One region of the Virgibacillus halodenitrificans genome, then DNA from elsewhere that is predicted to be linked to it. Evidence: a T-box and tRNA genes for the amino acid it is inferred to sense, from the RefSeq annotation. Region 1 holds a T-box; the other regions hold tRNA genes.

Region 1 (2,254 bases):
TATGGTAGATGTGTTTATCAAATATCGTTTAAGATCATGTTTAAAAGAAATTATCTATAATTATTATTACTACACGAATGCTGACGAAGTGGAACGTATATTGGATCTGGCCCAATGGATAGTGAGAGGTGATGATGAAGACAGCAGGAAAGTTAGAAATGACAAGGATCCCAGCAATTTATTAATGTCTTTATTCATAGCAAATTTTAAAAATATCGCTACAATACATTTCGATTCTATAGTTAAGTTTGGTTTAAAGAGCTTTAAAGAAAAACTTGTTTACTATGTTGGATTAGCTATTGATGAATTTAAGCGTGAGGAAGAACATCAGGAATTTGTTAATATGCTTCGTGAATATATTATTAAAAAAGATCCAATAATAACAGAGATACATGTATTACAAGGAGATTCTTTCACATTTTATCATTCTGACGGAAAGAGTATGTCACCGATAGAACTTCATAGCATCATGCAGAAGGAACCGTTGTACATGGTAGGTCTAGATGAAGAAGAAATGAATTTGGCTCCTCTGATCGCAATGGCACCTGCAAAGGTAAATATCTATGGAGATAAGCCTGATGATCCAAAAACATTGACAGTAATAAATGTTTTTCAAGAAAGAGCCAGTCTTTTTCCTTATAGAAACTTTCCATTTCTTTATAAAATTAAAAAACAATGAATAAAGACTTGATTTTAAAACATTGTAGGGCTATAATACTCATTATAAATCTATTACTTAAAAGTATGGAAAAGGACAAGATTAATTGTTCCTGGATGTACCAGAGAAGGAAGCCAATGGCTGGGAGCTTCCGCATCACACACAATTAATTACCACCTTTGAACTCTGCTATCGAATATGTAGTAAATAGCAGCGTCTTATCTGCGTTAAAGATACCAAAGCCGTATATATTACGGAAATTAGGGTGGAACCACGACGTGACCAACGCTCGTCCCTTTGCTGAATAGCAGAGGGATGGGCGTTTTTTAATTGAAAAAGGAGTGAATATAATGGCAGCAGAAATCTCAATTATTTTTCCAGATGGAGCAGAAAAACAATTTCCCCAAGGTACAACAGGGGAAGAGATAGCAGGGTCAATTTCTTCAGGATTAAAAAAGCAAGCAGTTGCTATTAAGCTAAATGGTGAGCTTGTTGACTTAAAACGTGAATTACAGACAGGCGGCAAAATTGAAATTATAACTTATAAAAACCAAGAAGGTATTGAAGTAATGCGCCATTCAACAGCACATCTTATGGCACATGCAATTAAAAGACTTTTTAAAGAGGTAAATTTCGGAGTTGGGCCTGTAATAGAAGAAGGATTTTATTACGATATGGATATGGAGCATACAATTACTCCAGAGGACCTTCCTAAAATTGAAAAGGAAATGAAACGTATTGCAGATGAAAGCCTTGATATCATTAGAGTAGAGGTTTCCCGAGAGGAAGCCAAAGAAATGTTTAAAGATGATCACTTGAAGCTTGAACTAATAGACGCTATTCCAGCAGATGAACAAGTGACTATTTATAAACAAGGAGAATTCTTTGACCTGTGCAGAGGCATTCATGTGCCATCAACAAATAAAATAAAAGCATTTAAACTGCTTAGCATATCTGGGGCTTATTGGCGTGGTGATAGCAATAATCAACAGCTCCAACGTATATATGGAACTTCATTTGAGAAACAGAGCCAAGTGGATGAGTATCTTAGAATTCTTGAAGAAAGAAAAGAAAGAGACCACCGAAAGCTTGGTAAAGAGCTAGATATTTTCACAGTCTCGCAAAAAGTAGGGCAAGGATTGCCGCTCTGGTTGCCGAAAGGGGCTACAATACGTCGTACAATTGAGCGGTATATTGTAGACGTTGAAGAAAAGCTAGGGTACGACCATGTATATACTCCTGTTTTAGGGAGCAAAGAGTTATATGAGACTAGTGGGCACTGGGAGCATTATCAGGAGGATATGTTCCCACCGATGGAAATGGATAATGAAACATTAGTTTTGCGTCCAATGAATTGCCCACATCATATGATGGTATTTAAGAATCAATTATGGAGCTATCGTCAATTGCCTGTAAGGATTGCAGAATTAGGCACAATGCACCGTTATGAGATGAGCGGAGCATTAGCAGGTCTTCAACGCGTACGTGCTATGACTCTAAATGATGCACATATTTTTGCCCGTCCAGATCAGTTGAAAGATGAATTTGTTCGCGTAATCGAACTGATTCAACGTGTATATAAGGATTTCGGAATTA
Region 2 (2,254 bases), 1.3 Mb from region 1:
CGATAATATGGTAACCAGAGTCTACATGTAATACTTCTCCAGTTATTCCTCTGGATAATTCGCTCATGAAGAATAAGGTAGCATCCCCAACCTGGTCTTGGTCCACATTTCTACGTAAAGGGGCTTTTTCTTCTATTATACTCATCTTCTCATTAAATCCGGATACACCTTTTGCGGATAACGTACGAATCGGACCTGCTGAGACGGCATTTACACGTATATTGTATTTACCCATATCTTCTGCTAAATATCTCATGCTGGCCTCTAAAGAAGCTTTTGCAACACCCATTACATTATAGTTTTGGATTACTCGTTCCGCCCCTAAATATGTTTGAGTTACAATACTTCCGCCTTCAGTCATCAATTCTTTAGCAGCTTTTGTTACTGATACTAGAGAATACGCACTAATTTCCTGTGCAAGTAAGAAACCGTCACGAGAGGTGTCAGCATATTCACCTTTTAGTTCTTCACGTTTAGCAAAGGCTACAGAATGAATAACTCCATGAATGACTCCTATTTTTTCTTTGATTTCTTTAAACGCTTGTTGTACACTTTCGTCACTAGCAACATCACATGATACAACTAATTCTGCCTGAATGTCATATTTTTCAAGTAACTTAGTTAATTTTTGATAGGATCGTTCCTGTCTATAGGTGAAAATTAAGTTTGCTCCTGCGTTATGTAATGATTTTGTGATTCCCCACGCAATACTACGTTCACTTGCAACTCCCATAACCACAATCTTTTTACCTTCTAATAAATTTGCCATAAATGTACCTCCATAATATGTTTCTTTTGTATATTATAACTAACAGCCTTTATGAAAGAAACCTTTGAGAAAAATATATTTGTGTACAGGTTATTATGACAGGGTTTAAACGGTGTTTCGACATTTTTATAAAAAAAATTCATTTTACCCTTTACAAATATAAAATATCTGGGTATAATAAAATTCGTTGGTTTGAGAAGAGCATAGTAGAAATCTTCAAAGCCACTTCTATTTTAAATTATTTACATTGCACTGGCCCGTTGGTCAAGCGGTTAAGACACCGCCCTTTCACGGCGGTAACACGGGTTCGAATCCCGTACGGGTCACCAATATACGGAGGATTAGCTCAGCTGGGAGAGCACCTGCCTTACAAGCAGGGGGTCGCAGGTTCGAGCCCTGCATCCTCCACCATCTGCCGGCCTAGCTCAATTGGTAGAGCAACTGACTTGTAATCAGTAGGTTGGGGGTTCAAGTCCTCTGGCCGGCACCATTTATTTTTATGTATAATTCTTATATAATAGTTAACAATATGGAGGGGTAGCGAAGTGGCTAAACGCGGCGGACTGTAAATCCGCTCCCTCAGGGTTCGGCAGTTCGAATCTGCCCCCCTCCACCATTTTTGTATTGTTGGGCTATAGCCAAGCGGTAAGGCATCGGGTTTTGATCCCGTGTATCCTAGGTTCGAATCCTAGTAGCCCAGCCACTTTTTTTATTTATAGGATTATTTTTGTTGAGAACAGGGTAATACATAAAACTAGGTATAAACACTCAGTAGGTAGAGCAACGAGCAATCCTTCTACCGAATAAGCTGCGAGTAACCCCGATGTACCTGGCATCATTGAAAAAGCTGGAAGAAGCAGGGGTCCACAAGATGAACGCAGTCTTAAGCAAGAGAACACAAAAATAATATGAGCCATTAGCTCAGTAGGTAGAGCAACGAGCAATCCTTCTACCGAATAAGCTGCGAGTAACCCCGATGTACCTAACATCACTGAAAAAGCTGGAAGAAGCAGGGGTCCACAAGATGAACGCAGTCTTAAGCAAGAGAACACAAAAATAATATGAGCCATTAGCTCAGTAGGTAGAGCATCTGACTTTTAATCAGAGGGTCGAAGGTTCGAATCCTTCATGGCTCACCACTTAAAAAATGAGGTTAAATACGTCATATATAGCAAATAAGATAAACAAGGTCGTTTAAAAAATGAACAGCCTTGTTTATTTGCATTTTAGAGTAAATTTTTACATAATAGATACAGTCATTTTTTTGTGAATAGATAGCAATCTCGTGTTATACTTTAAATATAATTTAGATGCTAAATAAATTTTATGCGCCATGTGTATGTGTTTATAGCATGCTGGACAAAAGGATGAGTAGGTATGGAAACTTCCAGGATTCCTGGTTTTTACAATATGACGGTTGAGGAACGTAGAGATTTATTAAAGAAGTTGCATTCCTTTACAGAGGAAGAAATAGCTAACTTGTTT
Region 3 (2,254 bases), 1.4 Mb from region 1:
GAAGTATAGGGGCTGACACCTGCCCGGTGCTGGAAGGTTAAGGGGAAGCGTTAGCTTACGCGAAGCGCAGAACCGAAGCCCCAGTAAACGGCGGCCGTAACTATAACGGTCCTAAGGTAGCGAAATTCCTTGTCGGGTAAGTTCCGACCCGCACGAAAGGTGCAACGACTTGGGCACTGTCTCAACGAGAGACCCGGTGAAATTATACTATGCGTGAAGATGCGCATTACCCGCGACAGGACGGAAAGACCCCGTGGAGCTTTACTGTAGCCTGATATTGAATGTTTGTACAGCTTGTACAGGATAGGTGGGAGCCTTGGAAACCGGAGCGCCAGCTTCGGTGGAGGCATCCGTGGGATACCACCCTGGCTGTACGACCATTCTAACCCAGGGCCGTGATCCGGTCCGGAGACAGTGTCAGGCGGGCAGTTTGACTGGGGCGGTCGCCTCCCAAAAGGTAACGGAGGCGCCCAAAGGTTCCCTCAGAATGGTTGGAAATCATTCGTAGAGTGTAAAGGCAGAAGGGAGCTTGACTGCGAGACCTACAAGTCGAGCAGGGACGAAAGTCGGGCTTAGTGATCCGGTGGTTCCGCATGGAAGGGCCATCGCTCAACGGATAAAAGCTACCCCGGGGATAACAGGCTTATCTCCCCCAAGAGTTCACATCGACGGGGAGGTTTGGCACCTCGATGTCGGCTCATCGCATCCTGGGGCTGTAGTCGGTCCCAAGGGTTGGGCTGTTCGCCCATTAAAGCGGTACGCGAGCTGGGTTCAGAACGTCGTGAGACAGTTCGGTCCCTATCCGTCGTGGGCGTTGGAAGTTTGAGAGGAGCTGTCCTTAGTACGAGAGGACCGGGATGGACACACCGCTGGTGTACCAGTTGTTCCGCCAGGAGCATAGCTGGGTAGCTACGTGTGGCAAGGATAAGTGCTGAAAGCATCTAAGCATGAAGCCCCCCTCAAGATGAGACTTCCCATCACTTCGAGTGAGTAAGATCCCTCAGAGACGATGAGGTTGATAGGTCCGAGGTGGAAGCGTGGTGACACGTGGAGCTGACGGATACTAATAGATCGAGGACTTAACTAATTTTCTTCTTTGATCGTCGTTGTTTTTCTCTTATTTAGTTTTTAGGGTATAAATTTAAAAAAACCCTTGCATTTTTTCACGAAAATGCATATAATATGTCTTGTCCTTGTTTTTAAGGATGGTCTGGTAGCAATAGCGGAGAGGTCACACCTGTTCTCATGCCGAACACAGAAGTTAAGCTCTCCAGCGCCGATGGTAGTTGGGACTTTGTCCCTGCAAGAGTAGGACGCCGCCAGGCGGACATGTTATTATTTAAGAAGTGAAAAATGTATTGGAGGATTAGCTCAGCTGGGAGAGCACCTGCCTTACAAGCAGGGGGTCGCAGGTTCGAGCCCTGCATCCTCCACCATTTATGCCGGCCTAGCTCAATTGGTAGAGCAACTGACTTGTAATCAGTAGGTTGGGGGTTCAAGTCCTCTGGCCGGCACCATTATCTTATATACTATATACAATTAATATGATGTTATAATTACATCTAGTACGAGCCATTAGCTCAGTTGGTAGAGCATCTGACTTTTAATCAGAGGGTCGAAGGTTCGAATCCTTCATGGCTCACCATTTGCGGGTGTGGCGGAATTGGCAGACGCGCTAGACTTAGGATCTAGTGTCTTCGGACGTGGGGGTTCAACTCCCTCCACCCGCACCATTTAATTGTATATGCGGAAGTAGTTCAGTGGTAGAACACCACCTTGCCAAGGTGGGGGTCGCGGGTTCGAATCCCGTCTTCCGCTCCAAGCCATAGCCGGGGTGGCGGAATTGGCAGACGCACAGGACTTAAAATCCTGCGGTAGGTTCTACCGTGCCGGTTCGAGTCCGGCCCTCGGCACCATTTAGCGCCCGTAGCTCAATTGGATAGAGCGTTTGACTACGGATCAAGAGGTTAGGGGTTCGACTCCTCTCGGGCGCGCCATTATACGGGAAGTAGCTCAGCTTGGTAGAGCACATGGTTTGGGACCATGGGGTCGCAGGTTCAAATCCTGTCTTCCCGACCATTTAAATAAGGGGCCTTAGCTCAGCTGGGAGAGCGCCTGCCTTGCACGCAGGAGGTCAGCGGTTCGATCCCGCTAGGCTCCACCAATTATTACATTCGTTCTTTGAAAACTGAACAAAACAACCAGTATGTCAAGAAAAACATGACGTTTTTCGTTAATTTTTAAAAAGCCAGAA

What was found. The T-box of region 1 lies ahead of thrS (threonine--tRNA ligase). A T-box ahead of a tRNA ligase gene usually reads a tRNA of that ligase, here a tRNA-Thr.
Region 2: it has a tRNA-Thr gene. The T-box ahead of thrS (threonine--tRNA ligase) is inferred to sense a tRNA for this amino acid. The anticodon was not compared.
Region 3: it has a tRNA-Thr gene. The T-box ahead of thrS (threonine--tRNA ligase) is inferred to sense a tRNA for this amino acid. The anticodon was not compared.

Annotation. Positions count from the first base shown of each region.
Region 1 covers NZ_CP017962.1:1,484,930-1,487,183, forward strand. The annotation lists gene ytxC (sporulation protein YtxC) at 1-679, shown strand, start outside; T-box leader at 737-958, shown strand; gene thrS (threonine--tRNA ligase) at 1,009-2,254, shown strand, end outside.
Region 2 covers NZ_CP017962.1:207,340-209,593, forward strand. The annotation lists gene fabI (enoyl-ACP reductase FabI) at 1-769, opposite strand, end outside; tRNA gene BME96_RS01160 (tRNA-Glu) at 1,024-1,098, shown strand; tRNA gene BME96_RS01165 (tRNA-Val) at 1,105-1,180, shown strand; tRNA gene BME96_RS01170 (tRNA-Thr) at 1,184-1,259, shown strand; tRNA gene BME96_RS01175 (tRNA-Tyr) at 1,301-1,385, shown strand; tRNA gene BME96_RS01180 (tRNA-Gln) at 1,398-1,472, shown strand; tRNA gene BME96_RS01185 (tRNA-Lys) at 1,833-1,908, shown strand; gene BME96_RS01190 (hydroxymethylglutaryl-CoA reductase, degradative) at 2,147-2,254, shown strand, end outside.
Region 3 covers NZ_CP017962.1:105,360-107,613, forward strand. The annotation lists rRNA gene BME96_RS00505 (23S ribosomal RNA) at 1-1,087, shown strand, start outside; rRNA gene rrf (5S ribosomal RNA) at 1,210-1,325, shown strand; tRNA gene BME96_RS00515 (tRNA-Val) at 1,361-1,436, shown strand; tRNA gene BME96_RS00520 (tRNA-Thr) at 1,442-1,517, shown strand; tRNA gene BME96_RS00525 (tRNA-Lys) at 1,570-1,645, shown strand; tRNA gene BME96_RS00530 (tRNA-Leu) at 1,649-1,733, shown strand; tRNA gene BME96_RS00535 (tRNA-Gly) at 1,747-1,821, shown strand; tRNA gene BME96_RS00540 (tRNA-Leu) at 1,829-1,916, shown strand; tRNA gene BME96_RS00545 (tRNA-Arg) at 1,921-1,997, shown strand; tRNA gene BME96_RS00550 (tRNA-Pro) at 2,003-2,079, shown strand; tRNA gene BME96_RS00555 (tRNA-Ala) at 2,089-2,164, shown strand.